DNA from 3 places in the Streptomyces luteogriseus genome. Region 2 is predicted to be linked to each of the others. Evidence: riboswitches for the same ligand, from Rfam matches in the RefSeq annotation. Region 2 holds a riboswitch; each other region holds the start of a gene.
The links. A riboswitch is a leader RNA that binds a small molecule or an ion and turns the genes downstream of it on or off. The one in region 2 is predicted to bind cobalamin.

Region 1: linked by a shared signal. The riboswitch ahead of BJ965_RS35725 (energy-coupling factor ABC transporter permease) and the one ahead of BJ965_RS30060 (cobalamin biosynthesis protein) in region 2 are both predicted to bind cobalamin.
Region 3: linked by a shared signal. The riboswitch ahead of BJ965_RS32890 (ABC transporter substrate-binding protein) and the one ahead of BJ965_RS30060 (cobalamin biosynthesis protein) in region 2 are both predicted to bind cobalamin.

The regions. Positions count from the first base shown of each region.
Region 1 covers NZ_JACHMS010000001.1:8,036,682-8,047,017, forward strand. The annotation lists gene BJ965_RS35670 (APC family permease) at 1-350, opposite strand, end outside; gene BJ965_RS35675 (TetR/AcrR family transcriptional regulator) at 541-1,242, shown strand; gene BJ965_RS35680 (ABC transporter ATP-binding protein) at 1,253-2,956, opposite strand; partial or broken gene BJ965_RS35685 (zinc-dependent alcohol dehydrogenase) at 3,392-3,550, shown strand; gene BJ965_RS35690 (STAS domain-containing protein) at 3,545-3,877, opposite strand; gene BJ965_RS35695 (PP2C family protein-serine/threonine phosphatase) at 3,874-5,220, opposite strand; gene BJ965_RS35700 (alpha/beta fold hydrolase) at 5,220-6,023, opposite strand; gene BJ965_RS35705 (maleylpyruvate isomerase N-terminal domain-containing protein) at 6,097-6,753, opposite strand; gene BJ965_RS35710 (energy-coupling factor ABC transporter ATP-binding protein) at 6,834-7,688, opposite strand; gene cbiQ (cobalt ECF transporter T component CbiQ) at 7,685-8,434, opposite strand; gene BJ965_RS35720 (energy-coupling factor ABC transporter substrate-binding protein) at 8,441-8,809, opposite strand; gene BJ965_RS35725 (energy-coupling factor ABC transporter permease) at 8,806-9,507, opposite strand; cobalamin riboswitch at 9,538-9,722, opposite strand; gene BJ965_RS35730 (serine/threonine-protein kinase) at 9,852-10,336, opposite strand, start outside.
Region 2 covers NZ_JACHMS010000001.1:6,746,980-6,757,315, reverse strand. The annotation lists gene BJ965_RS30085 (hypothetical protein) at 1-182, opposite strand, end outside; gene BJ965_RS30080 (alpha/beta hydrolase family protein) at 511-1,638, opposite strand; gene BJ965_RS30075 (class II aldolase/adducin family protein) at 1,721-2,452, opposite strand; gene BJ965_RS30070 (inorganic phosphate transporter) at 2,761-4,020, shown strand; gene BJ965_RS30065 (hypothetical protein) at 4,054-4,275, shown strand; cobalamin riboswitch at 4,391-4,548, shown strand; gene BJ965_RS30060 (cobalamin biosynthesis protein) at 4,649-5,602, shown strand; gene BJ965_RS30055 (cobyric acid synthase) at 5,604-7,112, shown strand; gene cobN (cobaltochelatase subunit CobN) at 7,109-10,336, shown strand, end outside.
Region 3 covers NZ_JACHMS010000001.1:7,358,837-7,369,172, forward strand. The annotation lists gene BJ965_RS32865 (cation diffusion facilitator family transporter) at 1-434, opposite strand, end outside; gene BJ965_RS32870 (ArsR/SmtB family transcription factor) at 498-857, shown strand; gene BJ965_RS32875 (4-hydroxybenzoate 3-monooxygenase) at 869-2,092, opposite strand; partial or broken gene BJ965_RS32880 (APC family permease) at 2,115-2,565, opposite strand; gene BJ965_RS32885 (CoA-binding protein) at 2,593-3,021, opposite strand; cobalamin riboswitch at 3,104-3,293, shown strand; gene BJ965_RS32890 (ABC transporter substrate-binding protein) at 3,363-4,379, shown strand; gene BJ965_RS32895 (FecCD family ABC transporter permease) at 4,376-5,428, shown strand; gene BJ965_RS32900 (ABC transporter ATP-binding protein) at 5,425-6,258, shown strand; gene BJ965_RS32905 (hypothetical protein) at 6,361-7,077, shown strand; gene BJ965_RS32910 (SixA phosphatase family protein) at 7,074-7,616, shown strand; gene BJ965_RS32915 (YigZ family protein) at 7,644-8,270, shown strand; gene BJ965_RS32920 (MFS transporter) at 8,332-9,876, opposite strand; gene BJ965_RS32925 (MarR family winged helix-turn-helix transcriptional regulator) at 9,948-10,336, shown strand, end outside.

The DNA of each region.
Region 1 (10,336 bases), 1.3 Mb from region 2:
CCCATGATCGCGCTGGTGTAGGCGCAGAAGATGACCGAGCCGACCAGGGTCACCCAGCCGGTGAGGAAGCCCGGCCAGGGTCCGAGGGATCTGCCGACCCAGGTGTAGCCGTTGCCGCAGTTGGGTTCGGAGCGGTTGAGGCGGGCGTAGGCGAGGGCGATGCCCAGCACCGGAAGGAACGCCAGCAGCAGGAGCGCCGGGGCCTGCAGGCCCACGACGGTCGCGATCGTGCCCATGCCGATGGCGATGCTGGTGGTGGCCGCGGTGCTGGACGCGGCGATGGCGACGCCGTCGACGACGCCGAGGGAACGGCGCAGCGCGGGGCGTGGCGGAGGCGGTGCGGACGACATGACTGGCTCCTCGGGGGACGGGTGGGAAGAGCCGCGCGGGACTGTGATGGAACAGCCGGGGGCCATATTGGGTCAACCCTGTTGACGTAAGGCGACGGGGGCCGTTCACTGCGTTACGCGACAAGGCTCCGGTCGGCGAGAGGCCGCCGGCGCGCGAGAAGACCGCGGTGCGAGGAGAGGAGTCCCGGTCATGACCACCCGTGTTCCGCAGGAACGCCGGCGCCGGAGACCGACCCGTTCGGGGGTCCTGCTGTCGGAGGACCTGATCGTTCAGACCGCGTTGCGGCTCATCGGGGAGCACGGACCCGAGGCGCTGAGCGTGCGCCGGCTCGGTGCGGCCCTGGGCTGCGACCCCACGGCGCTGTACCGCTACTTCCACGGCACCGACGACCTGGTGCTGGCCATCGCCGACCGGATCATCGGCGACGCCATGGCCGGCTTCACCCCCGGGGACGACTGGGTGGCCTCGCTGCGCGAGATGGCCCTGCGGGTCCGCGCGGGATACCTCGCCCATCCCCGGGCGGCCGCCATGGCCGCCCACCGCGTGACCCGGCGCCGGAACGAGATCCGCGCCGTCGAGACGGGGATCGGCCTGATGCTCACCGCGGGCTTCCCGGCGGCCGACGCCGCACGGCTCTACCTCACCTTCATCGACACCGTGCTCAGCCACGCCGCCACGGAAGCGGCGTTCCACGCGCTTCCCCCGCAGCAGCGCGAGGCCGACCGCCGGTCGTGGCGGGACGTCTACCAGGACCTCGATCCGGTGACCCACCCGTCCCTGACCGCGGTACGACAGGAGCTGCCCGCGATGGCGGACAGCTCCTTCGAACAGGCGGTGGACCTCCTGCTGGAGGCCCTGGCGGCCCGGGCGCGGGCTCTCCCGCGGAGGTAGCGAGCCCGTGCTACAGCACCTCGGCCCGCCCGGGGGTGTCGTCGAGGAAGCCGCCCGACTGGTGCTGCCACAGCTTCGCGTACGCCCCCTCGACCGCGAGCAGCTCCTGATGGGTGCCCTGCTCGACGATCCGGCCGCGGTCGAGGACGACGAGCTGGTCCATGCCGGCGACCGTGCTCAGCCGGTGCGCCACCACCAGTGCGGTCCGCCCGTCCATGAGCCGCCACAGCGCCTCTTGGACCAGCAGTTCGCTCTCGGAGTCCAGGGCGCTGGTGGCCTCGTCGAGCAGCAGGATCGGCGCGTCCCGCAGGATCGCCCGGGCCAGAGCGACCCGCTGGCGCTGACCGCCGGACAACTTGACGCCCCGCTCGCCCACCATGGTGTCGAAGCCGTCCGGCAACGCCGCGGCGAACTCGGTGACATGGGCCGCCTCGGCCGCCCGGCGGATCTCGGCGTCGGAGGCGTCCGGCCGGGCGAAAGCGATGTTGTCCCGCAGGGTGCGGTGGAACATCGCCGGATCCTGCGGCACGTACGCGATCCGCCCGCGCAGGTCCGCCTGGCGCACCCGGCTGATGTCCTGGCCGCCGATCAGGATGCGGCCGCCGTCGATGTCGGTCATCCGCAGCAGCAGCCGGGTGAGGGAGGTCTTGCCGCCGCCGGACCGGCCCACGAGACCGATCTTCGCCCCGCTCGGCACGGCCAGGTCGAGTCCCTCGAAGAGCGGCCGGCCGCCCCGGTGGGCGAAGGTCACCTTCTCGAAGCGGATGTCGGCGGCCCGGGACCGCAGCGGCTCCGGGGAGGGAGGGTCGAGCACGGTCGGCGGCACCAGGAGCAGTTCGGTGAACTGCGCGGCCTCCGTCATCGAGCTCTCCAGCCTGCGGTATATCTGGTTGAACTCGAACATGATCCGAGTCGCGTTGTTGTAGTAGGCGAAGGCGACCACGATCGCCTCCACCCCGTGCGCTCCGCCGCCCAGCGTCACCGCGAGCAGCAGGCCCATCGCACTGGTCAGGACGGACATCGGTGCGACGAGCGTGTCGATGCGCAGATTGCCGTAGTCCCACGACCGCATGGTGAGCCGGCGCGACCTCGCCACCCGGGACCGGTGTTCGGCGGCCTCGCGCTCCTCGGCGGCGAACGCCCGCACCGTGTCCATGTTCATCAGGCTGTCTGCGACATGGCCCGACACCCGGGCGATCGCCTCCTCACGCTGGTCGACGAGCGCCTGGCGGCGCCGGATGAGCGGCACGACCAGTGCCGCCGTCAGCGTGATCATCACCAGGAGACCGACGACGAGCAGCGGTTCGTAGCGCCACAGCACCACCGCGCCGAACGTCAGCGGCACGAAGCTCCCAACGATCTGGAACGTCAGCGTGTCGACGAACTGCTCGAAACGCGAGGCGAAGCTGAGGACCCGCTTGGTCAGCGAACCGGCGAAGTTGTCGTGGAAGAACGTGGCGTCCTTGGCGAACAGTTCGTCCATGCCGACCACGTACAGGTGCTCGATGCCCAGGGCGTCGAGGCGGTTGAGGCAGTGCAGGGCGACGCGCCACAGCGCCTCCGCGACCAGCAGGACGCCTGCGAAGGCGAGCACGTACGGCAGCATCGCGCCGACCGCGACGTCCTTGTTCCCCGCGATGTCGCCGACGAGCTTGGCGACGATCAGCGGCGCGACGTAGTTGATTCCGATGTTGCCCAGCGCCGAGAGCAGCATCGCGGGCGCCGTCCACCGGCGCAGCCGGGACAACTCCCTTCCGTAATAGCGAAGTGCGAGAAGTACCGAGCGCCTGCCCGGTAATACTTGTGCGTTTCCGGCGTTTCCGGCGTTTCCATCCCACCCCTGTGTCGTCCTGTGGCCGCCCGCCACGCCGCGCGTGCGGGCAGGGGCCATCGCCGCAACGGATGTGTGAGGTTTCGGGTCGAGTCCGGAAGTGTCCCGCGATGCCGGCCACGGCGTCCAAGCCTTTTCCGGCCGGAGGGTGGTGAGCGGGGAGCGCCCCGGGGCGCGGCGGGCGGATTCGGGGTGGGACGGTGGCGCGCACCGGAAGGGGAGGTGAAGGCGCCCCTGCCGGTGCGTCAGGCGAGGTCGGAGAGGTCCTGCGGGGTGAGGCGTCGTGTCCGCCGCCGGACTCACCTCGGACGGCGCCCTGCGCCTATCCCCGACGCCCTCGCGCTCGCCGCCTCGGGAGGGGTCGACCCCGGGAAGGTCGTCTCCCACGTCATCGACTGGGAGGACCTGCCGGCCGCGCTGCCGGAGAAGCACCTCAAGCCGGTCTTCGTCCGGGCCGGGGCCGAGGACGGGTCATGACGCGGCGCTGGAGTCCGGGCGCAGCGTGAAGACCTGGTCGAGGCCGACGAGGGTGAGGACGCGCAGCAGGTTCGCCGGTACGGCGGCCAGGACGATGTCGGCGTCGGCGGCCAGGGCGTGCTGGCGGGCGGCGAGCAGGGCGGTGATGCCCGAGGAGTCGCAGCAGGCGAGGCCGGACAGTTCGAGGACCAGACACTGCCCCGGTGACAGGGGGAGTTGGTCGAGCCGGCCGCGCAGGACGGGGGCCTGGTCGAAGTCGAGGTCGCCGGCCACGTGCAGCACGGGCCCGGTCGCGCTGTCGCGCTGACTGATGCTGAGCGGGTTCATGAGGTGTGGTTCGTCGCGGGGTCTATGAGGGAGGGGGTGGCGGGAACGCCGAGCGCCAGCAGGGCGGTGTCGTCGTCGAGGCCGTCGCCGAAGCTCTCCAGCAGCCCGGTGAGGGCGGTGATCACTTCGTGCGGTGAGGCGGGGGCGTGGTCGGCGGCGAAGGCGTGCAGGGCGTCCTCGCCGTACAGGTCGTCGCGGCCGGGGCCGGTCCGAGCCTCGGTGAGGCCGTCGGTGTACAGCACGACCGTGTCACCGGGCGCCAGGACGGTCTCGGCGGTGCCGATCGGCGCGCCGGGGACGACGCCGATGAGCAGCCCGCCGGGGGTGGGCAGGAACTCGGCGCGGCCGTCGGACCGCAGCACGAGCGCGGGCGGGTGACCACCGGAGGCGAGGCGCACGGTCGTCGGCCCGTGCTCGCCGCCCGGCTCGACGATCCCGAAGATGCAGGTGCAGTACCGGGGATTGCCGTCGCCCGTGTACCGCTCGTGCAGCACGGCGTTCAGCGTGCTCAGCGCCGAGGCCGGATCCGGGTCGTGGTGGGCCGCGGCGCGCAGGGTGTAGCGGGTCAGCGAGGTGAGGGAGGCGGCCTCCGGGCCCTTTCCGCACACGTCCCCGAGGAAGAACGCCCACCGGTCCCCCGCCACGGGGAACAGGTCGTAGAAGTCGCCGCCGAGCTGGTCCGGCGCCGCCGTGTGGTAGTGGACGGCCGACTCCAGGCCCGGCACGGCGGGCAGCGAGTCCGGCACGAGGGAACGCTGCAGGACGGCGAGCGCGTCGGCCAGCCTGGCCCGGTCCGCCTCGGCCTGCCGCCGGGCCTCGTCCGCCTCGGCGTGGGCACGCTCCGCTTCGGCGCGGGCCCGCTCGGCCTCCTCGCGGCGGCGCAGGAGCTCCTTCTCGTAGGAGCGGCGGTCCGAGGCGTCGAAGACGGTGATCCGGATCAGCAGGGGCTCGCCCTCGCTGCCGTGCTTGATCACCGCGGAGACCAGCACCGGCAGCGGGCCACCCTCCTGGCGTCGCATGTCCAGGGCGATGCCCCTGAGCTCCCCCTGCATGCGCAGCAGGGGAGCGAAGTGCGTCTCGTGGTACAGCTTCCCGCCGATGCTGAGCAGGTCCGCGAAGCGTTTGCGGCCCGCCACCGCCTCACGGTCCAGCCCGAGCCAGTCCAGGAGGGTGTTGTTGATCTTGGCGATGGTGCCGTCCATCATCGTGGACAGGTAGCCGCAGGGCGCGGACTCGTACAGGTCGTCCGCGCTGTCCTCCAGCAGCGCGGTGAACGCCGCGTCCGTGCTCGCCTCGCCCCCGGTCCCGGTGGGCTCCGGCACGCCGCCGCCCGTACGGCACATCACTGCAGGGACTCCAGAAAATCGAGGATCGCCCCCGTGGTGGCCTGCGGCGCGCTGAGCTGCGGGCAGTGCCCGGTGGCGTCGAGCGTGACCAGCCGGGAAGCGGGGATCGCCGCGTGCACGTAGGCGCCGACCTCGCGGGGCGCGATGGCGTCCTGCTCGCACTCCAGGACGAGGGTCGGCACGGAGACGCCCTTCAGGTCGTCGCGGCTGTCGGTGAGGAACGTCGTACGGGCGAAGACGCGGGCGATGTCGGGGTCGGTGGCGCAGAAGCTGTTGGTCAGCTCCTGGCCCAGCTCCGGCCGCTCCGGGTTGCCCATGATCACCGGGGCCATCGCGGACGACCAGCCCAGGTAGTTCGCCTCCAGGGAGGAGAGCAGCTCGTCGATGTCCTCCGTGCTGAAGCCGCCGCGGTACCCCTCGTCGTCGATGTAGCACGGCGAGGGCGTCACCATCACGAGCGCCCCGATCCGCTCCGGCGCCGCCTGCGCCGCCAGCACCCCGACCATGGCACTCACCGAGTGCCCCACGAACACCGCCTGCCGCAGGTCCAGCTCCTCGCAGACGTCGACGACGTCGGCGGCATAGCCCTGGAGCGACGCGTACCGCTCCTCGCTCCAGGCCGCGAGGTCCGAGCCGCCGGAACCGACGTAGTCGAAGAGCACCACCCGATAGCGCCGCGAGAGCTCCGGCACCACCAGCCGCCACATGTTCTGGTCGCACCCGAACCCGTGTGCCAGGACCAGCACGGGCGCGTCGTCGGGGCCCACGACGTTGACGTTGTTCCTGCCACGGATGTCCATGCCGACCATGCTCCCACCTCGGCCGGAGGGATTCGACGGCGGGCCGACGGGCGACGCGGCGACGACACGGAAATCAGCCCAGGTAGAGCGGCACCTTCGAGGCCAGCTCGCCCAGCCGCGCCTGCTCCTCCTCCGTCGGCTGCCGCCGCCCGGTGCCGACCAGCAGGGCGTCCACGTCGTGGAAGGCGGACGGGAACGGGCTCCCCGCGATCTGCTCCAGCATCTCCCGCGACCGGACGAGACCCTCCGCGGGCGGCTGCTCCGCGTCCGGGAGGCAGGCGATCAGGTCGAGGTGGTGCAGCGTCCACTCCATGACGTACGTGGAGAGGAAGTCGCCCACGGTGAGGATCTCGTCACGGGTGCCGACCCGCCCGGCCGGGTCCGCGAGCAGGGCCGCGCGGCCCGCCGCCGAGCCGACGTCGTCCAGATGGAACTTCAGCAGGCTCGGATCCTCGTACGCGGCGGCCAGCCGGACGGTCAGCGCGTCGAGCGGGTCGTCACCGGTCGGCGGGGCGGCGGAGACGTCCCAGTAGGTCAGCGCGTCCCGCGTCGGTTCCCGGTCGGACGGGGTGGCCAGCGTGATCAGGACGTCCTGGGCATCGACGATCAGATGACACACCAGGTCCCGTACCAGCCAGCCCGTACAGCCGGACGGCCGCCCGAAGTCCTCGTCGGAGAGCTCCGCCACCGCCGCGCGCAAGGCCGTCCAGGTGTGAGAGAAGAGATCCACCTCGACACCGTAGTGCGACGCCGCGACGCAGGACCAGCAGGTTTCGGGCGACCGCCGGCGTCACGCACGCGCCGGCGCCCTCACCCTCCGGACGCCCCCAGCCGTCCGCCCACCAGGGCGGCGAGTTCGTCCGCTGTACGCGGGCCGGGCTCCGCCTCGGCCAGCAACCCCTGCGCGCGCAGGAGCTCCGCCGCAGCCGCGCCCCACGGCAGGCGCAGCCCCGCCTCCCGCAGGAGGTCGGTGCGGGCCAGCGCCGCGGCCGCGGGACCGGTGCGGACACCGGACGGGGTGAGGAGCGCCGCGTCGTCGGCCCAGCGCAGAGCGAGGTCGACGTCGTGGGTGGCCATCACCACCGTGGTGCCGGCGGCGCGGAGGCCGTCGAGGGTCGTGAGGAGCCGCTCCTGGCCGTCGGGGTCGAGCCCGGCCGTCGGCTCGTCGAGGACGAGGACGCGCGGCCGCATGGCGACCGCGCCCGCGATGGCGGTGCGCTTGCGCTGCCCGTAGGAGAGCAGATGGGTGGGCCGGTCGGCCAGGGCCGTGATGTCCAGGGCGGCGAGCGCCTCCGCCACCCGCGCCCGTACCTGCGCGTCGTCGAGGCCGAGGTTCAGCGGCCCGAACGACACGTCCTGCTCGACGGACGCCGCGAACAGCTGGTCGTCCGGATCCTGCACGACCAGCTGCACCGTGGTCCGCAGCCGGGTCAGCCCCTTGCGGTCGTACGACACCGGCTGCCCCTGGACCGTCAGCCGCCCCTCGTGCGGCTTCAGCCCGCCGGAGAGCAGCCGCATCAGCGTGGTCTTGCCACTGCCGTTGCGGCCCAGCAGGGCCAGCGAGCGCCCTTCGCGGATGTCGAAGTCGAGCCCGCTGAGCACGGTCGGGCCGTCCTCGTAGGCGAAGGACGCGCCCCGCAGGGCGACGAGGGCGGGCTCGCTCATGTCAGCGGCCTTTCCAGTACGAGGGTGAGGACGGCCAGCGCCGCGAGGAGCGCGCAACTGACCGCCGTGAAGCGGACGGAGACCCGGGCCTCGGGCACCAGGACGCGCAGGGTGCCGTCGTAGCCGCGCCCGGCGAGTCCCGCCTGGAGCCGGGTCGCCCGGTCGAAGGCGCGGACGAACGCGGTGGCGCCGAGGCCGGCCAGGGAACGCCACTCCGCGGCCCGGTGGGTGTGCCCGAGCCGGGCCGCCTGGGCCTCCCGGATACGCCGCATGGAGTCCAGCAGCAGGAAGCTCATCCGGTACGTCACCAGCGCGACGTCGACGACCGGCGCGGGAACCCCGGCCCGGACCAGACGGGGCAGCAGGTCGGACATGGGTGTGGTGAAGGCGAACAGCAGCACGCCCAGGGAGGCCGCCGAGGTGCGCAGCAGCAACTCCCCGGCCCGGAGCGGCCCGTCGTCCGCGAGGGAGACGAAACCGCCCGGACCGCCGACCTGGACGAGCAGCGTGACCGCGCCGGTCACGCAGAAGCCCAGCGGCACCCGGTAGGCCCGCCACAGCCGACGGCCGGGCACACCGGCCGGCCCCAGCAGCACCACCAGGGCGGTCAGCAGCACCAGGGCCGCGCCCGGCCAGGGCGGCAGCGAGATCGCGAGCACGGTGAGGCCGAGCCCGAGCACGGCCTTGTCCACGGGATGGCGGCGGCGCCAGCGACTGCTGTGCGCCGCCGCGTCGATCGGCAGCACCCGGGCTCAGTCCTGTTCCGCGGTGGACTTCCCGGCGGCGCCGGCGAGCGCGCTGTCGGCCTCCCGCTCCAGCGCCCGCTGCTCGCCCTGCCTGCGGCCCCGGCGCAGACCGAAGTAGTAGGCGAGGACCCCGGCACCGAGAGCCGCCTGGAGGGAGAACAACGCCGACTCGATCTCACCGGACGGCGGTTCGTACAGCGGTGAGAACCACGGTTCGTAGTCCGGCTTCAGCTCGGTGATCGCCGTCTCGGCCTCGCCGTCGGAGCCCGTGAACGGCTCCTTCTTGTGGTCGCCGAGACCGAGCGCCAAGGGCAGCACGGCGAGCGCGGCCACGAGGAACAGCAACACCAGGTTGATCTTCGTGTTCCTCTTCATCGCGCCGCCACCTCGGTCTCGGTCCGGGTCTGCTTCTTGGCGAGGAGCACACCCAGCCGGGTCAGTTCGCCCTTGCTGGACTGCACCAGCAGCCGCATCACGAGCACGGTCAGCAGACCCTCGCTCACCGCGAGCGGGATCTGCGTGACGGCGAAGATGGAACCGAACTTGCCGAGCGCGCCCAGGAATCCGCTGCCCGGGTCGGGGAACGCGAGCGCCAGCTGCACGCTGGTGACGCAGTAGGTGGACAGGTCGGCGACGAACGCGCCGGAGAACACCGCCACCATCAGCGGCGCGTTGGAGCGCCGCAGCAGCTTGTAGACGGCGTATCCGGCCCAGGGGCCGACGATCGCCATGGAGAAGACGTTGGCGCCGAGCGTGGTCAGGCCGCCGTGCGCGAGCAACAGCGCCTGGAACAGCAGGGTGATGGTGCCCAGCACCGCCATGATGGGCGGCCGGAACAGGATGGCTCCGAGGCCCGTGCCGGTGGGGTGGGAGCAACTGCCGGTGACGGACGGCAGTTTCAGGGCGGACAGGACGAACGTGAAGGCGCCGGACGCACCGAGGAGCAGAGTGCTCTCGGGGTGCTCGCGCACTTCACGGGTGAGCGACCGGACCCCGTGGACGACGAACGGCGCCGACGCGACGCCCCAGGCGACCGCGTGCGCCGGAGGAAGGAAACCCTCGGCAATGTGCATGGCTCAGCAGACCCTCTCCAGCACCTCGTGGATGGTTGACGCGCCTTGGCCGGTCTCCTGGCTGACGGGTACCACCGCCCGGACTCCGCCTTCCCGGGTCACAAGGACCCAGTGGCTGCCCGTGAGGGCTGGAGCCGGACTTCCCGATTCACAGTGGCGAGGGCCGCACCGGCATCACACCGGATTTCCCGTTCACCAAGGCCTGGTGACAATAAGGCCGGGGTAAGGGCGATGACAAGCCACCCAGGGGGCGCGCGAGGGGGCGCCCACTCGCACACCGGCGCATCCCCCGGCTGATCCACACGCCACGGTCAGGGGCGCCACCGTGCGACGTCCGGGCCGTGTCAGCCGTCGCCCTCGTCGTCCCCGCCGCCGTCGCCTTCCCCGTCATCCCCGGCCTGGCCCGGCTTCTCCGGCGTCGGCTGCTCCGGCCCGCCCGCGCCCGCCTCTTGCGTCGGAGCCGGGGATCCGGGTGCGGGCGCGTCGGGTGTCGGGGAAGCGGCCGGCACGGACGGAGTGACATCGGCCACGGTGCCGGTGGCCGGCGTGCCGGCCACCCCCGGACCGGCCGCCGGACCGGCCCCGGGACCGGCCTCGGAACCGGCGGACGAAGACGACGCGCTGTCGGTGGACGGCGTGGCGGCGGGGCTGCTCGCGGTCGGGGACGCGTCGGGCTCGGTGCCCTCCGCGGTCGTGTCGGGTGAGAACCAGCGCATGCCGATGAGCATCGCGGCGAGGAAGAGCGCCGCGGCGGCGGCCGTCGCGGCCAGTCGCGACCGGTTGCCCGGGCCGCCGCGCCCGCGGGAGCGGCCCGAACGCCCCGCCTGGG
Region 2 (10,336 bases):
CGGGCCGCGGCGGCCAGACCTGAGCGAGCCATTCTGGCCAGCTCCGCCGGTGCCGGGGTGCCCTCCGGAGGGCGCGGCGCGGGGCGGCGCGAGCGCCGCTGGTTCATCGCTTGGGGGGCGGCGGCCAGGGGTCGCGGGCGGACGAGTCGAAGCCTGGAGTCGCGCGGGATACGGGACGTCACGGGGGCAGTCTTCCGGTTGACGGTCCGAAAACCCAAACGGAATGTCACCGCGGGCGACGGGGATGGCCAACGCACCGGTTCGCGGGAGTGGTCGAGGGCCGGGAACAGGCCAGTGGTACGACGCTAAACGGAATCGTCGCGACCGGTCGGTGCGGAGCGGGTCGGGATGTGGTTGCGCCAGGGCGAAGGGGGCGTGAGCGGGGGGTGCGTGAGAGACCGGCACGGGGAGCGCATCGGCGGGTGGGCGACGGGCCGACAGGGGGAGCTCGGGCGCGAGGGCGCGACGGACCGGCAGGGGGTGTGCAGCAGCGGGGTCACGTGAGGGGCGTCACATCAGGGGCGTGAGGAAGCGGCGGAGCGCCTCCTCGTAGGCCTTCGGGTCGGCGTTCCACATGGCCCCGTGGGGCGCGTCGGCGACGGTGCGGAGGGCGACCATGTCCGGGCGGGCATCGGCGAGCCGGCGCGAGAGCCGCCAGGGGGCGACGGTGTCGCCCGGTCCGTGGAAGACGAGCGACGGGACGCGCAGTCCGTCGGCCGGGTCCTGGCCCGTGGCGCGGTCGCCGGTCAGGCCGGTGCGGCCCTGGGCGGCGCGGACCGCCAGGGGCAGCAGCGCGCCCGGGGTGCGGCGGGCCGAGGCGAGGGCGCGCAGGGTGGTCTCCCAGCTGAGCACCGGGGAATCCAGGACGAGCCCGGAGACGCGGTCGCGCAGTCCCGAGTGGGCGGCGGCCCGCAGGGCCATGGTGGCGCCGGTGGACCAGCCGTGCAGGACGACCTGGCGGGCTCCGTAGCGCACGGCGTAGCGGATGGCCGCGTCGAGGTCGCGCCACTCGGTCTCGCCGAGGTGGTTCAGGCGGTCGGGCGGGCGGGGTGCGCCCAGGTCGCCGCGGTAGGCGAGGGCGAGCACCGGGAAGTGGCTGCGGTGCAGGAACCCCATGACGTTCATGGCGAGTTCCCGGGTGGTGCCCAGGCCGTGCACGGCGATCACCCAGGTGTCCCGCTTGCCCGGCACGAACCAGGCGGGCAGGGCGCCGAGTTCGCCGGGGACGTCGACGTCGGCGTATTCGAGTCCGAGGGCGGCGCCGGGGTTGCCGACGTACACGTTCGGGGTGAGCCAGACCTTGTCGCCGGAGGTCAGCGTGCCGTGGGTGACGCTCTCCAGGCGGCGCACGACGGTGTCGGCCGATTGCGAGGCGCCGGTCAGGACGGGGCCGACGACCGCGTGGGAGCCGTTGCCGGAGAGGCCGTAGCGGCCGGGGCGCAGGGCGGCGAGGTCCCGGGTGAGGCTGATCTGCCCGGCGGCCGTGCCGTGCACCGTGAGCCGGGGCTCGGTGGGCAGGGGCCTGCCGGGGGGCGCCTTGAGCGCGGCGTCGCTGGCGAGCCGGCCGGCGGCCACCGCGGCGGCACCGGCTCCGATCACGGCGGTGACGGCAGCGGCCGTCGCTTTGACAGTGCGCACGGCTCCAGTGTCCTGGCGGATCCCGTGGGTGACCAGTGGGAGGCAGCGGCGGGGTGACGTCCGCGGCGGCCGTGCGGGCGGCTCAGCCTCGCTGCCCGTAACCGCGCAGCCGCTCCTCCACCTCCGTCAGCTGTTCCCGGGACAGCAGGCTCGGGGACAGGCCGGGCACCGAGGAGGCGGTGAGCCACAGGCGGCACATCCACTCCAGCTGGGCGGTGCGGTCGTAGGCCTGGGCGAGGGTGGCGCCGTGGGTGACGGTGCCGTGGTTGCGGAGGAGGCACCCGGAGCGGTCGGCGAGGGCGCGGAGCATGTTCTCGGCCAACTCGTCGGTGCCGTACGTGGCATAGGGGGCGACCCGGACGGGGCCGCCGAGCGCGGCGGCCATGTAGTGGATCAGCGGGAGCTCGCTCACGAGCGTCGAGACGGCCGTCGCGTGGACGGCGTGGGTGTGGACGACGGCCAGGGCGCCGGTGGTGCGGTAGACCGCGAGGTGCATGGGCAGCTCGCTGGTCGGGACGAGCGTGCCGAGGACCTGCCGGCCGTCGAGGTCCACACCGGTCACGTCGTCCGGCGCCAGCCGGTCGTAGGGGACGCCCGACGGCGTGACGAGGACGGTGTCCCCGACGCGCACCGAGACGTTGCCGGACGTGCCGACGACGAGTCCGTCCGAGACCGTACGGCGGGCCGTGGCGACGAGGTCCTCCCAGGCGTGTGCCTCCTCGGGGCGCGCACTCCTGAGCCGCGACTCCCCCGCGCCTCGCGCGCCCCCGCGTACGTCCCTCGTGCCCCGCTCGTCGCCTCGCTGCTCCGCCATGCCGCGATCCTGCCAGGGCGGGACGCAAAGCGCCGTCGGGCGGGGGCACTTCGGTCCGGAAACCGTGCGCTTCGTACACAACGACGGCGGGGGGCACTGCCGGGTGACCGGAACACCTTCAGAGGGTCACTCGACGGGCTGAAGTGGTTCGCTCGGGGCACCTGGCCACGGGGACACGGGGCCGCCGCTCCGGGGCGGAACGAGGATCCCCCGTTGCGGTCACCCCTGCGCCCCTCCCAGTTCATCTTCCGTTCACTCAGGTTGCCTACGTTCGTCTGGCCAATGACCTCGAACGATTGCCTGGGTAAATGGAAAGCTTCTCGCTGATCCTCGCGATTGTGGTTGTAACCGCTCTCGCGTTCGATTTCACGAACGGTTTCCACGACACCGCGAACGCGATGGCCACGACCATTTCCACGGGCGCCATGAAGCCCAAGGTTGCGGTGGCCATGTCCGCGGTCCTCAACCTGGTCGGCGCCTTCCTGTCCGTCGAAGTCGCCAACACGATCTCAAAGGGCCTCGTCGACGAGGCCGGCATCCGTCCCGAGGTCATCTTCGCCGCCCTGGTCGGCGCGATCCTCTGGAACCTGCTGACGTGGCTGGTCGGCCTGCCGTCCAGCTCCTCCCACGCCCTCATGGGCGGTCTGATCGGCGCCACGATCGCCTCGGCGGGCGTCGGCGCGGTGCACGGCGACGTGCTGGTCACCAAGGTGCTCATCCCGGCGATCGCCGCCCCGCTGGTCGCGGGCGTCGCGGCGCTGCTCGCCACCCGGCTGACGTACTCGCTCGGCAGCAAGGCCGAGGGCAAGGCGTCCAAGAAGGGCTACCGGGCCGGCCAGATCGCCTCCGCGGGCCTGGTCTCCCTGGCCCACGGCACCAACGACGCGCAGAAGACGATGGGTGTCATCACCCTCGCCCTGGTCGCCGGCGGCGCCGTCGCGCCCGACTCCGACCCGCCCATGTGGGTCATCCTCTCGGCGGGTCTCGCCATCGCGCTCGGGACCTACCTGGGTGGCTGGCGCATCATCCGCACCATGGGCAAGGGCCTCACCGACCTCCAGCCGCAGCAGGGCTTCGCGGCCCAGACGTCCGCGGCCACGGTCATCCTCGCCTCCTCGCACCTCGGCTTCTCCCTCTCCACGACGCACTCCGTGTCCGGTTCGGTGATGGGCGCGGGGCTCGGCCGCAAGGGCGGCGTGGTCCGCTGGTCCACCGCGACACGGATGTTCGTCGCATGGGGTCTGACGCTCCCGGCGGCGGCCCTGGTGGGCGCGCTCGCCGAGTACGTCACCGGCTTCGGCAGCTGGGGCACCGCCGTGGTGGCCGTCTTCCTCATCGCCTCCAGCGCAGCGATCTGGAAGCTGTCGCGGCGCGAGGTGGTCGACCACACCAACGTCAACGACACCGACGCCGACACCGCGGAGCCCGCGGGCGTGATCACCACGGCGATCGCCGCGGTGACGCCGCCCCCCGCGAGTGGTTCGGCCACGGCGGCGGAGGACCCGGTCCCCGCGTTCCCGTCGCAGGCCACCGCCGAGCGCACGCCGACCCCGACCACCACGGTCTGACCCCGCCACCGGCAACAAGGAAGAGTCTCCGATATGAAGATCGACTGGGCGGCGCTCGGCTCCGTCTTCGGTGTCAGCCTCGTGGTCACCGTGGCCCTCGTCGGCCTGTTCACCCTCGGCATCACGGGCCTGTCGCGCCGCGAGCGCGCGGTGGCCGAGGGCGGGACCGCGGGACTCGCGGTCACCGGCGCGTACGCGTGCTTCGCGGCGTGCGCGGCGGCCGTCGGGTACGGGATCTATCTGATCGTGGCCTGAGGGCCTGACGTCACGTCGTGTCCGCCGGGCGGCACGGGACTTCGGTTCCGTGCCGCCCGGTCGTCGTGTGTACGCGGAGGCGATGTGGGGTTGTCCACACTCTCCCCTCGCAGGTCAACGGCAAGTTGACGGCGGTTCCCGGCCGTGGTGGACTGCCGGGGCCAATACGGCGGCAGGAGAGGAAGCCGGTGAAAGTCCGGCGCGGTCCCGCCACTGTCACCGGGGTAGCAATCCCCGGGAGCCAGGAACTCTCACCGCCGGTCTCGTCGAACCAGGGCGTGGACACCCTGAGTGAGGACACATATCGCCATGCGCGGCTGCCGACCGAGGTTCAACGCCCCACCCCCGCCCGCCCTTCCGGCCGGCTGAGCCCATGGGTGCCGGTCGCGTCTTCGCGTACGGCGCCGCCGCCGGCCTGATCGGTGACCTGCTGCTCGGTGATCCTCGCCGGGGGCATCCGGTCGCCGCGTTCGGGCGGGCCGCGGGCGCCGTGGAACGGGTGCTGTGGCGGGACCACCGCGGGTGGGGCACGCTGCACACCGCCGTGTGTGCCGGAGGCGCCGTCGCCCTCGGGTCCGTCGCCGCGCGTGCCGTGCGGCCGTCCGCCGTCGCCTCCGTCGCGCTGACCGCGGCCGCCACCTGGGCCGTCGTCGGGGGCACGTCGCTGGCCCGGGAGGCCCGGACCATCGGGCGTGCCCTGGAGGCCGGGGACGTCGAGGCCGCCCGGGCCCGGCTGCCGCATCTGTGCGGACGGGACCCGCAGGCACTCGACGCCGACGGCATGGCCCGGGCCGTGGTCGAGTCGGTCGCCGAGAACACCTCCGACGCGGTGGTGGGGGCCCTGGTGTGGGGGGCCGTCGGCGGGGTGCCGGGGCTGCTGGGCTTCCGGGCCGTCAACACCCTGGACGCCATGGTCGGGCACAAATCGGCCCGCTACCGCCGGTACGGGTGGGCCTCCGCGCGGCTGGACGACCTCGCGGGGTGGCCGGGAGCGCGGCTGACCGCCGTACTCGCCGTGCTGGCCGGGCCGGAACCGCGGGGGGCCGTGCGGGCCTGGCGGGCCGACGCGGCACAGCATCCGAGTCCCAACGCCGGGCCCGTGGAGGCCTCGTTCGCGGGGGCCCTCGGGGTGCGGCTGGGCGGGACGCTCTCGTACGGCGGGCGGGTGGAGCACCGGCCCGTGCTGAACACGCGGGGGCGGGCCGTCGGCACGCACGACGTCGAGCGGGCCGTGCGGCTGTCGAAGCGTGTCACCTGGCTCGCGCTGGGGGTGTGCGCCGGGGCGCGGTTGCTGATGAGCACGCGGTCATCGAACAGGGGGAAATGACATGAGCGGTGGGCTTCTCGTCGCCGGCACCACCTCCGACGCCGGCAAGAGCGTCGTGACCGCCGGGATCTGCCGGTGGCTGGTGCGCCAGGGCGTGAAGGTCGCGCCCTTCAAGGCGCAGAACATGTCCCTGAACTCCTTCGTGACGACGGAGGGGGCCGAGATCGGGCGGGCGCAGGCCATGCAGGCGCAGGCCTGCCGGGTCGAGCCGACCGCGCTGATGAACCCCGTGCTGCTCAAGCCCGGTGGCGAGCAGAGCAGTCAGGTCGTGCTGCTGGGCAAGCCGGTCGGGGAGCTGAGTGCGCGCGGCTACCACGGCGGACGGCAGCAGCAGTTGCTCGGGACGGTGCTGGACTGCCTGGAGCAGTTGCGGGGCACGTATGACGCGGTGATCTGTGAGGGGGCCGGTTCTCCCGCCGAGATCAATCTGCGGCGGACGGACATCGTGAACATGGGGATCGCCCGGAACGCCGGGCTGCCCGTGCTCGTCGTCGGCGACATCGACCGGGGCGGGGTGTTCGCCTCGTTCTTCGGGACGGTGGCGCTGCTGTCGCCCGAGGACCAACGTTGCGTCGCCGGGTTCCTCGTCAACAAGTTCCGCGGGGACGTCTCCCTGCTGGAGCCGGGGCTGGACATGCTGCTCGGGCTCACGGGGCGGAAGACGTACGGTGTGCTGCCGTTCCGGCACGGGCTCGGGATCGACGAGGAGGACGGGCTGCGGGTCTCCCTGCGGGGAGCGGTGCGGGAGTCCGTCGTCGCGCCGCCCGTCGGCGAGGACGTGCTGCGCGTCGCGGTCTGCGCCGTGCCGCTCATGTCCAACTTCACCGACGTGGACGCGCTGGCCGCCGAACCGGGCGTCGTGGTGCGGTTCGTGGACCGGCCGGAGGAACTGTCCGACGCCGACCTCGTCATCGTGCCCGGCACCCGCGGGACGGTCCGCGCGCTGGAGTGGCTGCGCGAGCGCGGGCTCGCCGAGGCCCTGGTCCGCAGGGCAGCCGAGCAGCGGCCCGTCCTCGGCATCTGCGGCGGATTCCAGATCCTCGGCGAGCACATCGAGGACGACGTCGAGAGCCGCCGGGGCCACGTCGACGGGCTCGGGATCCTGCCCGTGCGGGTGCGGTTCGCCCGCGAGAAGACCCTCACCCGGCCGCGGGGCGAGGCCCTCGGCGAACGCGTCGAGGGCTACGAGATCCACCACGGGGTCGCCGACGTCACGGGAGGGATTCCCTTCCTGGACGGCTGCCGGGTCGGCCAGACCTGGGGCACGCACTGGCACGGCTCACTGGAGTCGGACGGCTTCCGGCGGGCCTTTCTGCGCGAGGTGGCGGCCGCCGCGGGCCGCCGCTTCGTGCCCGCGCCGGACACCTCGTTCGCCGCGCTGCGCGAGGAGCAGCTCGACCGGCTCGGCGACCTGATCGAACAGCACGCGGACACCGACGCGCTGTGGCGGCTCATCGAGTCCGGCGCGCCGCAAGGACTGCCCTTCATTCCACCGGGAGCACCCGCATGAGCACTGTGTTGTTGTTGTCGACCGCCGACACGGACCTGCTGGCGGCCCGGGCCGCCTCCGGTGCCGACTACCGGATCGGCAACCCGACCCGCGTGGACGTCCGGGAGGAGCTTCCGGCCCTGCTGGACGGGGCGGCCATCGCCGTCGTCCGGCTGCTCGGCGGCAAGCGGGCCTGGGAGGACGGGCTCGCCGCGCTGAAGGCCTCCGGTGTCCCCACCGTGCTGCTCGGCGGCGAGTCCGTGCCGGACGCGGAGCTGATGGCCGAGTCGTCCGTGCCGGCCGGTGTCGTCGCCGAGGCGCTGAAGTACCTCGTGGAGGGCGGGCCGGACAACCTCACCGAACTCGCCCGGTTCCTGTCCGACACCGTGCTGCTGACGGGCGAGGGGTTCGTCGAGCCGCGGAAGATGCCGGAGTACGGCGTCCACGGCGAGCGCGCCCTCGAGCCGGGCCGTCCGACCGTCGGCGTGCTCTTCTACCGGGCGCACGAGCTGAGCGGCAACACCGGCTTCGTGGACACCCTGTGCGACGCGATCGAGGCGCGGGGCGCCAACGCGCTGCCCGTGTACTGCGGTTCGCTGCGCGGGGCGGACGCGGGCCTGTACGAGATCCTCGGGCAGGCGGACACCCTGGTCGCCACCGTCCTCGCCGCGGGCGGCACCCACGCCTCGCAGGCCTCGGCGGGCGGTGACGAGGAGGCCTGGGACATCGGCGCCCTCGCCGAGCTGGACATCCCGGTGCTGCAGGGCCTGTGCCTGACGTCCTCGCGGCAGGCCTGGGCGGATTCGGACGCCGCCCTCTCCCCCATGGACGCCGCGATGCAGGTGGCGATCCCGGAGTTCGACGGGCGGCTGATCACCGTGCCGTTCTCCTTCAAGGAGCAGGGCCCGGACGACGTGCCGGTGTACGTCGCGGACCCGGAGCGTGCCTCGCGCGTCGCCGGCATCGCCGTACGGCACGCGCGGCTCAGGCACAAGGAGAACGCCGAGAAGAAGCTGGCGCTGGTCTTCACCGCGTACCCGACCAAGCACTCGCGGGTCGGCAACGCGGTCGGGCTCGACACCCCCGCCTCGGCGGTGCGGGTGCTGGACGCGCTGCGGGACGCCGGGTACGTCGTCGAGGGGCATCCGGACGAGGGTGACGAGCTGATCCACCGGCTCATCAACGCCGGCGGGCACGACGTGGAGTGGCTGACGGAGGAGCAGCTGGCCGCCGCGCCCGCGCGGGTGCCGCTGGCCGACTACCGGGCCTGGTTCGAGAAGCTCGACCCGGAGCTGAAGGACGCCATGACGGAGGCGTGGGGCGAGCCGCCGGGCAGCCTCTACGTCGACGGCGACGACATCGTGCTGGCGTCGCTGCAGTTCGGGAACGTCGTGGTGATGATCCAGCCGCCGCGCGGCTTCGGCGAGAACCCGATCGCGATCTACCACGACCCGGACATGCCGCCGTCCCACCACTACATGGCGGCCTACCGCTGGCTGGAGAACAGTTTCGGCGCCGACGCCGTCGTGCACATGGGCAAGCACGGCACCATGGAGTGGCTGCCGGGCAAGGGCCTCGGGCTCAGCGGGGGCTGCGCTCCGGACGCGGTCCTCGGGGAACTGCCGCTGATCTACCCGTTCATCGTCAACGACCCGGGCGAGGGCACCCAGGCCAAGCGGCGCGGGCACGCCACGGTCGTCGACCACCTCGTGCCGCCGATGGCCCGCGCCGACACCTACGGCGACCTGGCCAAGCTGGAGCAGCTCCTCGACGAGTACGCGCTCGTCTCCGACCTGGACCCGGCGAAGGCCCCGACCGTGCGCGCCCAGATCTGGACGCTGGTCAAGGCGGCCGAGCTCCACCACGACCTGCACGTCGACGAGCAGCCGGACGACGAGACGTTCGACGAGTTCGTCATGCACATCGACGGCTATCTGTGCGAGATCAAGGACGTGCAGATCCGCGACGGCCTGCACATCCTGGGCGGCGGGCCGGTCGGAGAGCCGCGCGTCAACCTCGTCCTGGCGGTGCTGCGCGCCTCGCAGGTGTGGGGCGGGCAGGCCAACGCGCTGCCGGGCCTGAGGGCGTCGCTGGCGCGGCACTTCGGGCTGGTGGAGAAGGAACTGCTGGCCGAGCCGGGCGCTCCGGTGAAGGTGCCCGTCGAGCTGACGGACCTGGTGGACGGCCCGTCGCGCAGCGCCGCCGATGCGATCGACCTGCTGGAGCAGCTGTGCCGGCGGATCGCGGAGGGCATGGAGGAGCGCGGCTGGGCGGTCGCCGAGAGCGCGCCGCTGGTCCGGGAGGTCCTCGGCACCGAACTGCCCGAGGCCGTCGCCGTGCTGGAGTTCGCCTGTTCCGAGGTCGTGCCCCGGCTGGAGAAGACCACCGACGAGATCGGGCACATCCTGCGGGCGCTGAACGGCGGTTACGTGCCGGCCGGACCGTCCGGTTCGCCGACCCGCGGGCTGGTCAACGTCCTGCCGACGGGCCGCAACTTCTACTCCGTCGACCCCAAGGCCATTCCGTCCCGGCTGAGCTGGGAGGTCGGGCAGTCGCTCGCGGACTCGCTGGTGCAGCGGTATCTGCAGGACACCGGCGAGTACCCGAAGTCCGTCGGCCTGACGGTGTGGGGCACCTCGGCGATGCGCACCCAGGGCGACGACATCGCCGAGATCCTCGCGCTGCTGGGCTGCCGGCCGGTGTGGGACGACGCCTCGCGGCGCGTGACCGGGTTCGAGGTGATCCCCCTGGCGGAGCTCGGCCGGCCGCGCATCGACGTGACGGTCCGCATCTCGGGCTTCTTCCGGGACGCCTTCCCGCACGTCGTGGGCCTGATCGACGACGCCGTCCGCACGGTCGCCGATCTGGACGAGCCGGCCGAGTCCAACCACGTCAAGGCGCACGCCGACCAGGACACCGCCGAGCACGGCGACCGCCGCCGGGCCACGGCCCGCATCTTCGGCTCCAAGCCGGGGGCGTACGGAGCCGGTCTGCTGCCGCTGATCGACGCCCGCAACTGGCGCTCCGACGCGGACCTCGCCGAGGTGTACGCGGTGTGGGGCGGCTACGCCTACGGCCGGGGGCTCGACGGGCGGGCCGCGCGCGGGGACATGGAGACGGCGTTCAAGCGGATCGCCGTCGCCGCGAAGAACGTCGACACCCGTGAGCACGACCTGGTCGACGCCGACGACTACTTCCAGTACCACGGCGGCATGGTCGCCATGGTGCGGCACCTGACGGGCGCG
Region 3 (10,336 bases), 610 kb from region 2:
CCGTAGCCGTAGGTGAAGCGGCGCGTGGCCGCGCGCCGGCCCAGTACGAAGGCGATCCCGAGCGGGACGGCGGTCAGCGCGTCCGCGGTGTTGTGCACCGTGTCCCCGAGCAGCGCGACCGACCCGGAGACCGCCACCACGACCGCCTGGGCCAGCGCCGTCACGCCGAGGACGACGAGCGAGACCCAGAGCGCCCGCATCCCCCGGGCAGAGGACTCCAGGGCGGAGTCGACCTTGTCGGCAGTCTCGTGAGAGTGCGGGGCGAGGAGGTGGGCCAGCCGGTGGCGAAGGCGGTGCCGGTGGCCGTGGTCGTGCCCCCGGTCGTGCCGGTGCTCCTGGCCGGGACCGTGGTCGTGCCCCCGGTCGTGCCCGTGTTCCTGACCGGGCCCGTGGGTGTGCTCATGAGGGTGGGAGTGCTCGTGCCGATCGCTCACGTGGATCCCCTTCCGGTGCGCGCGAGAGTGGACGTACCCGTGCCGTGGCGCCATTATGTGCGTATGAGCGCACGCATGCACCTGTCATCTGCGCATGATGCGCATCCGCGCAGCCCCGGCGAGGAGCAGTTCGCCCTCGCCGCCGAACTGCTGGCCCTGCTGGGGGACCGGACCCGGCTCGCCCTGCTGCACGCGCTGGCCGGGGGAGAGGCCGACGTCACGACGCTCACCGAGGTGTGCGGAGCGGCCCGGCCCGCCGTCAGCCAGCACCTGGCGCGGCTGCGCCTCGCGGGCCTGGTGGACACGCGCAAAGAGGGCCGCCGGGTCGTCTACTCACTGCGCGACGGTCATCTGCGCCGACTCGTCGACGAAGCGCTGAACGTGGCCGACCACCGGCTCAGCGACCGGCCCCCGCACGACTGAGCACGGCTCGCTCAGTAGCGCGCCGCCGTCCCGAGGTACTGCTCGGCGAAGGCGGCGGCCGCCGTGGGCGAGGTGAACAGACGGCGCAGCCGGGCGAGTGCGGTGCCCGCGCGGAACGGGTCGCCCGCCGCCGTGCCGTGGTACACCTCGGACAGCCACTGCGAGAACTCCTGGTAGTCCCACACGCGCCGCAGACACGCCTGCGCGTAGCCGTCGAGGCCGCTGCCGTCACCGGTGGTGAGCCACGCGACCAGGGCGTCGCCGAGCAGGAAGGCGTCGTGCAGGGCGAGGTTCATGCCCTTGGCGGCGATCGGGGCGACCAGATGGGCCGCGTCGCCGGCGAGGAAGAGCCGGCCGTGCGCCATCGGCTCGACCACGTAGTCGTGCATGTCCAGCACGCGCTTCTCGATCAGCCGGCCCTCGGCCAGCGGCGGCACACCGGCCGCCCCGAGCCGCTCCCGCAGCTCCGACCAGACGCGCTCGTGCGGCCAGTTCTCCACGTCGTCGCCCGGCGGGCACTGGAGGTAGTAGCGGGTCACCTCGGGGCTGCGGGGCATCTGACCGGCGAAGCCGCGCTCGTGGCAGCCGAACAGCACGCAGTCGGTGGACGGCGGCGCCTCGGCGAGCAGCGCCAGCCAGCCGATACCGTAGTCGTGCCGCGCGATCCGCACCCGCTCGGGCGGGAGCGCGGCTCGGCTCACCCCGCGGGCCCCGTCACAGCCCGCGACGAAATCGCAGTGCACGACCTGGAGTTCACCCGTCCCGGGGCAGATGTACGACACCCACGGCCGGTCGGTGTCGGCGTCGTGGACGTGCACGTCCCGGACGCCGAAGCGGATCGCGCCGCCCCGGACGTCGGCGTACTCGCGCACCAGGTCCGTCACCAGCAACGGCTGTGGATAGACGAAATGGTGACTGCCCGTCAACTCACCGTACGGGAACCGGTACCGCTCGCCGTCGAAGCGGAACTCGCACGCGGTGTGCAGTTCGGCGCGGTCCAGCAGGTTGCGGGCGAGGCCCCGCTTCTCCAGACCGTGTACGGCCCACTCCTCGATGACCCCGGCCCGGGGCCGCTGTTCGATGAACTCCCGGGTCTCGGTCTCCAGCACCAGGCAGTCCACGGACGCGGCACGCAGGATGCTGCCGACGGTCAGACCCGCGGGGCCGGCGCCCACGACAACGACCGAAAAGCGTTGCGGGGCACCGGAGTCGGCGGACGGAAGGGGGCGGGTCATGCGCACATTATGGAGGCCGCTCTCAGTGCACGGGCACCTCCGCGACGGCCAGCTCCTCGATGCTCCGCTCGATCTCCCCGGCCAGGGAGGCCGAGGCCGGGGCCCAGTAGTAGATGGCCGGCGAAAACACCGCGATGACCAGGATGTCCCACCCCAGGGCGAGGTGCCCCCGGCCGCCGAAGCCGCCCTGCCAGGAGATGACGCCCAGGCCCAGCAGATGGACGGGCAGCCACCGGGCGGCCTTCCAGTCGAGCCGGGGCGCATCGGGCAGACCCTTGCGCGTGGCGTACCAGGCGTAGCCGCCGAGCAGGACGTAGCCGAAAACGATGGCCACGCCGAGCCGCCACAGGGTGCCCCCAGGTGGACCAGTAGATGATGAGGTTGGCCACCACGAACGACAGCGGCGAGCGGACCTTCCCGCCGGGCAGTCGGTAGGGGCGCTCCCGGTGCGGCAGCCGGTCCGCGAACCGCCCGGGCGCGGGTGTTTCCTGGCGAACGCTTCAGGGTTTCTGTACGCCGTGATGAGACAGCCGTGGGATCTCGATCGCCGGGCAGCGGTCCATCACCATCTCCAGGCCCGCCGCGCGGGTCCGCTCGTACGCCGCCTCGTCGATGACGTCGAGCTGGAACCAGACGCCCTTCGCGCCCTTGGCGACCGCCTCGTCCGCGACGGCCCCGGCGAGGTCGCTGTTCACGAACACGTCGACGACGTCCACGTCGAAGGGGATGTCCGCCAGGCTCGCGTACCCCTGCTCCCCGTGCACCGTCTCCGCCTTCGGGTGCACCGGCACGACGCGCTTGCCGAAGCGCTGGAGCACGGCCGCGACGCCGTACGCCGCGCGCCGCTGGTTCGACGACAGGCCCACCACGGCCCAGGTGTCGCCGAGCTCGGTGAGGATCCTGCGGACCGTTGCCTCGTCGCCGTACACCGGCGGCCTCCTCGGAAGTCGTGGACGAACTGCTCCTCGTGCAACGGCGCCGGACGCGCGGTGATTCCCCGGGCGGCCTCCGTGATAGCTTGCCGAGGCCAGTCGAACCCATGTACGTGGGTCAGGGAATCCGGTGCGAATCCGGAACTGACGCGCAGCGGTGAGGGGGACGGGCGGGGCCTCGGCCACTGGACTCCCTCGTGGACGTCCGGGAAGGCGCTCCGATCCGGGTGATCCCGAGTCCGAAGACCTGCTGGCGGCCCCCGCGGCCGCGTGCGGCGGGGGAGCACCGTACGACCGGGCTCCGCGAATGGGCCCTCGACGCCTGAGGACTGGTTCCCGTGCCCCTCGCCCGACCCGCCCGTGCCGCCGCCCTGCTCGCGGCCGGCTCCCTGCTCCTGACCGGCTGCGGCGGCGCCGCGTCCACCGACGCCAAGGCGGCAGTCACCCTCACCAACTGCGGGCACGAGGTCCGCGTCGCCGCCCCGCCGCGCCACGCCGTGTCCCTTAACCAGGGCACCACCGAGATCCTGCTCTCCCTCGGCCTCGCCGACCGCCTCGCGGGCACGGCCACCTGGACCGACCCCGTGATGAAGGGGCTGGAGAAGGCCGACGCGAAGGTGCCGCGCCTCGCCGACAACAACCCGTCCTTCGAACGCGTCCTGGACACCGAGCCCGACTTCGTCGCCGCGTCCTTCGTCTCCACCCTCGGCAAGGGCGGCGTCGCCACCCGCGAGCAGTTCGAGAAACTCGGTGTCCCCACCTACGTCTCCCCGTCCGACTGCGCCGGCAAGGACAACTCGGGCGGCGGCGACGGCGCCCGCGACAAGGCCCTGGACATCGACACCGTCTACGGCGAAGTCCGGGACCTCGCGACCGTGTTCGGGGTGAAGAAGCGCGGCGACGCACTCGTGGCCTCGCTCCAGCAGCGCATGAAGAAGGCCACGGCCGGCATCGACGCCTCCGACGTCACCCTCCTCTACTGGTTCGCGAACTCCGAGTCGCCCTACCTGGCGGGCTGTTGCGGGGCGCCCGGCATCATCACCCGGGCCCTCGGCGCGAAGAACGTCTTCGACGACACGCACGAGGAGTGGCCGCAGGTCAACTGGGAGACCGTCGCCGACCGTGACCCCGACGTCCTGGTCATCGGCGACCTGACCCGCAAGTCCCAGACCGCCGAGTCGGCCGCGAAGAAGATCGCCTTCCTGGAGTCCAACCCCGTCACGAGGACCATGGACGCCGTCCGGCACAAGCGGTACGTGCTCCTCAGCGGGCAGGCCATGAACCCGACCATCCGCACCGTCGAGGGTGTGGAGCAGGTCGCCGCCGGGCTGCGCCGGTTCGGACTGGTGAAGTGACCGCCCAGGGTCTGCCTGCTGTCGGGACCAGGCCCCGGCGCCGGGCAGGACTCGTGCTCGGCGCGGCCGGGACCGTCGCGCTCGTCGTCTCCCTCGCCGTGGCCATCACCATCGGTCCCGCCGACATCGGCGTCGGTGACGTGTGGTCCGTGGTGGCCGCCCATCTCGGCCTCGGCAGCTCGGAGCTGACGCCGATCCGGGACGGGATCGTCTGGCAGCTGCGACTGCCCCGCACCCTGCTCGCCGCCGTGTGCGGGGCCGGACTCGCCGTGTGCGGTGCGGTGATGCAGTCGCTGCTGCGCAACCCGCTGGCCGACCCCTTCGTGCTCGGGGTGTCCTCGGGCGCCTCCACCGGAGCGGTCCTCGTGGTCGTGCTGGGCGTGGGCGGCGGCGCCCTGTCGGTGTCCGGGGGCGCGTTCCTCGGCGCCCTGCTGTCGTTCGGGCTGGTGCTGCTGCTCAGCCACACCCTCGGCGGCACCACCGACCGGGTCGTCCTCGCGGGCGTCGCCGCCATGCAGCTCTTCTCCGCCCTCACCTCCTTCGTCGTGATGACCTCCGCCGACGCCGAGACGACCCGAGGCGTGCTGTTCTGGCTCCTCGGCTCGCTCGGCGGCGCCGGCTGGACCGACGTGTGGCTGTGCGCTGCCGTACTGGCCGTGGCCCTGGTGGTCTGCCTGTCCTACGCCCGTACCCTCGACGCCTTCGCCTTCGGGCAGGACGCGGCGGCCGCGCTCGGGGTGTCCCTCGCCCGGACCCGTCTGGTGCTGCTGTGTGTCACGGCCCTGCTCACAGCCGCGCTGGTCAGCTCGGCCGGGGCGATCGGCTTCGTCGGCCTGGTCCTGCCGCACGCCGCGCGGGCCCTGACCGGACCCGGGCACACGCGGCTGCTGCCGGTCACCGCCCTCGCGGGAGCGGTGTTCCTCGTGTGGGTGGACACCCTGGCCCGCACCGTCCTCGATCCGCAGGAGGTCCCGGTGGGGGTCGTGACGTCACTGATCGGGGTGCCGGCCTTCGTGGCGGTGCTGTACCGGACGAGGAGAGTGCGATGAGTGACACGGGGGCGGCGGTGGAGGCGGAGGGCGCGGTGAGCGGGGCGGAGGCACCGGTGGCGGGGCTGCGGGCCGAGCGGGTCAGCCGCCGCGCCGACGGGCGTCTCATTCTGGACGGCGTCGCCCTCGCGCCGGAGACCGGCTCCACGGTCGGCGTCCTCGGACCCAACGGCTCCGGCAAGTCCACGCTGCTGCGGCTGCTGGCCGGGCTGCTCACGCCGACCTCGGGAGTCGTCACCCTCGACGGCACACCGCTGGGCGACCTGCCCCGCCGCACGGTCGCCCGGCGCCTCGCCGTGGTCGAGCAACAGTCAGACACCCAGATCGAGTTGACGGTCGAGGACGTCGTACGGCTGGGCCGCGTCCCGCACCGCCGCGCCTGGACCCCCGCCTCGGCGGACGACGAACGGGCGGTGCGCGCCGCCCTGGAGCGCACGGGCCTCGACGCCCGGGCCGGACAGCCCTGGCACACCCTCTCGGGCGGCGAACGCCAGCGGGTGCAGATCGCCCGCGCGCTCGCCCAGGAGCCCCGCGAACTCCTCCTCGACGAGCCCACCAACCACCTCGACATCCACCACCAGCTCGACCTCCTCGCTCTGATCACGGGCCTGCCGGTCACCACCGTGGTGGCCCTGCACGACCTCAACCTCGCCGCGATGTACTGCGATCGGGTCGTCGTGCTGTCCGCGGGGCGGGTCGTGGCCGCGGGCACTCCGGGCGACGTGCTCACGGCGGAGCTCATGGCCGACGTGTACGGGGTGCGGGCCGCCGTCAGCAGCGAAGGGCCCGAGGGCCGGCCTCATGTGCGGTTCCTGGGCACGCTGGTCTGACTGGGGCGGCCGGGCGCGCCATTGGTGGGGCGATTCCGCCACGGTGGCCGGAAAACGCCGAACCTGCCTGCGCGTGCCCGCCCGCCCGCCTACGCTCGCCTCGTGCTGCGCATCATCGACGCCCGAACCCGTGAGCCGGTCGACGCCGCCCCGGCCCGCCGGGGCCTGACCCGTGTCGAGGTGCACGCACCCGGCTCCGACACGACGAACCTGCGCGTGCTGCTCGTCGGGGACCTGCTCGTCCGGACCCTGGAGCTCGGCGGCACGCCGGTGTGGGCCCTGCTGACCGGCGGCCGCCGACAGGCGGAGCTGCGTGCGGGCGCCACGACACTCGGCATCCGCCCCTTCGAGGACAGCCCCGACGTCGGTGCCGGACTGGGCGAGTCCCAGGTCGTCCACGTCACCACCGAGGGCGGGACGGCACCCGACGGGGTGCGGATCTCCGTAGCGCCCGTGGAGCCCGGCCCGCCGGGCCACTGCGACCCCGCCGTCCTGCGCCTCGCCCTGATCACCCGGCACCACAGCACCCCCGTCCGGCTGGAGGAAGCCGTACTCGACGACGCCCGCGGCACCCTCGCCCGCTGGCGGGGCTCGGTCGCCCGCTGGGCGCGGCAGCCCTCGCGGCCGGTCCCCGACGACGTGCGGGGCCGGCTGCGCGACGCCTGGGACGACGACCTGGACGTCCCGCGGGTGCTGGACGTCCTGCGTCAGGTAGAGACCGAACCGGATCTGGCGGACGGTGCCCGCTTCGAGACCTACGCCTACGCCGACCGGCTCCTCGGCCTCGACCTCACCCGCGACCTGGGATCCCCGTCGTGATCGAACGCGCCGGAGCCGGCCCGCTGCGCCGCCTGATCGTGCTGCGGCACGCCAAGTCCGCCTGGCCGCTGGACGTCGCCGACCACGAACGCCCCCTCGCCCCGCGCGGCCGCCGGGACGCCCCCGCTGCCGGGCGGGCCCTGGCCGACGCCGACCTCCTGCCGGATCTGGCGCTGTGCTCCACCGCCGTTCGCGCCCGGCGGACCTGGGACCTGGCCGCGGCCGAGTGGGGGACACCCCCGCCGGTCCGGCACGACCGGCGGCTGTACGCCGCCGGACCCTCCGGCCTGCTCGCCGTGGTGCACGAGGTGCCCGCCGAGGTGGAGACGCTGCTGCTGATCGGGCACAACCCGGGCCTGGAGGAACTGGTCCTGGCCCTCGCCGGTGACGGCCTCGACGACACCCTGGAGCAGGTCCGCACGAAGTTCCCCACGTCGGCGATCGCCGTCCTGTCCTGGCGCGGCACGGCCTGGCGGGCCCTCGCCCCCGGCACCGCGCTGCTCACGTCCGTGACCGTGCCCCGGGGCGCGAAGAAGTAGCCCCGGGGCCGCGCATAGGCTGGCCGGATGCCCGACGAATACCGCACGGTCGCCGGCGCCGGCGTGCACGAGACCGAGGTCAACCGCTCACGCTTCCTGTGCGCCCTCGCCCCGGCGGCCACCGAGCAGGAGGCCCAGGACTTCATCGCCGCGGTCCGCAAGGAGCACGCGGACGCCTCCCACAACTGCTGGGCCTACGTCATCGGCGCCGACGCCTCCGTCCAGAAGGCGAGCGACGACGGCGAACCCGGCGGCACCGCCGGCGTCCCCATGCTGCAGATGCTGCTGCGCCGCGACATGCGGTACGTCGTCGCCGTCGTCACCCGCTACTTCGGCGGGGTCAAACTCGGCGCCGGCGGGCTCATCCGGGCGTACGGCGGGGCGGTCGGCGAGGCCCTGGACAGCCTCGGCACCCGCACCCGCCGCAGGTACCGGCTGGCCACGGTCACCGTCGACCACCAGCGGGCCGGCAAGCTCGAGAACGACCTGCGCACCGGCGGGCGCGAAGTCCGGGACGTGCGCTACGGGGACGCCGTCACCATCGAGATCGCCCTCCCGGACGCCGACGTGCCCGCCTTCCGGTCCTGGCTCGCCGACGCCACCGCCGGTACGGCCGGCTTCGAGGCGGGCGGGGAGGCGTACGGGGACGCCTGACGGCGGCTCCGCCTCGCACACGGCGGTGCGGCACGGGCGGGGTCCGGTCGGTCCGCCGAGGTCAGCGGGGCCCGGTTCCGGTCCGGCCCTCGGCCCCCTCCCCGTCCTCGACCGACGCCCCCGCCGGGACGCGGCCCAGCCGGAACGCGAGCAGCGCCGTGCCGACGGCGAGGGCCGCGAGGACGTACGCGGTGCGGTCGAAGGCCTCCGCGAAGTCGGTCAGGTCCGTGTCCGGACCCGGCGACTGGGGATTGGTACCCAGGAAGCCGCGGTACAGGGCCCCGATGACGGCTACCCCGAAGGCCATCCCCGCCTGGGTGACGGTGTTGAGCACACCGGACCCGGCGCCCGCGTCGTCCGGGTGGACCCGGGTGAGAACGGTGTCCACCAGGGGCGCGACGACCAGGCCCTGCCCCAGTCCGGACACGCCCATCACGGCGGCGAGCGCGACCGCCTGGTCCGAGCCGTCGAGGCCGGTGACGGCGGGCACGGCGACGAGACCGGCCGCCATGACCAGGCCGCCCGCCACCGACACCCCGATACCGAACCGGGCGGCGAGCCTGCGGCACGCGGCCGAGGCGACGATGAACCCGAGGCCGAGCGGCACGAAGACCAGGCTCGCGGCCAGCGGGGTCTGCCTCAGGCCCGACTGGAGGTGATAGGTGAGCACCAGGAACAGCCCGGCGTTGCCCGAGAAGAACATCAGCACCGTGCCCATGCTGAGCGGGAACCCCCTGGCCCGCAGCAGCCGGGCCGGCAGCAGCGGGTCGTTTCCGGCGGCCTCCGTCCGGCGCTCCCAGCGCAGGAACGCCAGGGTGCCGACGGCGCCGAGGACGAAGCACGGGTACGTCCACCAGGGCCAGCCGTGCTCACCGCCGAGGATCAGCGGGATCAGGACGAGGGGCAGCAGCACGGCGGTGAAGGCCGCCCCGGCGATGTCCAGGCGCGGCCGGTCCGCGCTGCGGCTCTCGCTGACGACGGGCACGGCCGCGCACAGGATCGCCGCGCCGATCGGCACGTTGATGAGGAAGATCATGCGCCAGCCCAGACCCGCCACGTCCAGGTCCAGCAGCAGGCCACCGCCGACGAGGCCGGCGATGACGCCCGCGCCGATGGAGGCGCCGTAGGCACCGACGGCCCGGGCGCGGTCGCGCTCGTGCACGAAGACGGCCCGGATGAGGGAGAGCACCTGCGGTGTCATCACCGCGGCCGACAGGCCCTGCAGCACCCGCGCCGCGATGAGTGTGCCCGGGCCGGGCGCGAGCGCGCACAGCAGGGACGTCAGGGTGAAGGCGGCCACGCCGTACTGGAAGGTGCGCTTGCGGCCGATCCGGTCGCCCAGACGGCCGCCGGTTACCATGCCCGCTGCGTAAGCGATCACGTACCCGTCGATCACGAACTGGAGCTGGCCGAACCCGGCGTTCAGGTCCGCCTGGATCCCCGGAGCGGCGACGTTCACGATGAACATGTCGATCTGGCTCATGAACATCGCCAGCAGGACCACGGTGAGACCCGCCCAGTCCCGTCCGGTGGCTCGAGGAGGGCCGGTGGTGGTGGAGGCCCCGGCCGTGGCCTTCGGACTCGCTTTCCGTGTCACAGTGCGCATATCACCACTCGTCGTCGCATACGTTTAGCGCTAAATTCAGATCTAAATGTAGCAGGTGGAAGGGAATCCCCATGAGGACGCCGGAACGAAGCGATCGCCGGCCGGCCGCCGCGGGCCCGACAGGAGACGACCCCGCGGACGCCATCGCGGCCGCGTGGAGCCGCGAGCGCCCCCAGACCCCGGTGGACTCCATCGGCGTGGTCACGAGGATCTGGCAGCTCGCCAAGCACTTCGGCGACGACCGCCGGCGGGTCCTGGCCGAGGCGGGGGTCGACCCGGCCACCCTGGACCTGCTGAGCGTGCTGCGCCGCAGCGGGCCTCCCTACACGATGAGCACCCGGGACCTCGCCGTGCACTCCCTGGTCACCGCGGGTGCCGTCTCGCAGCGGGTCGCACGCGCCGAACGCGAACACCTGGTCACCCGCCGACCCGCCCCCGGCCGCAGCCGCGCGGTGCTGGT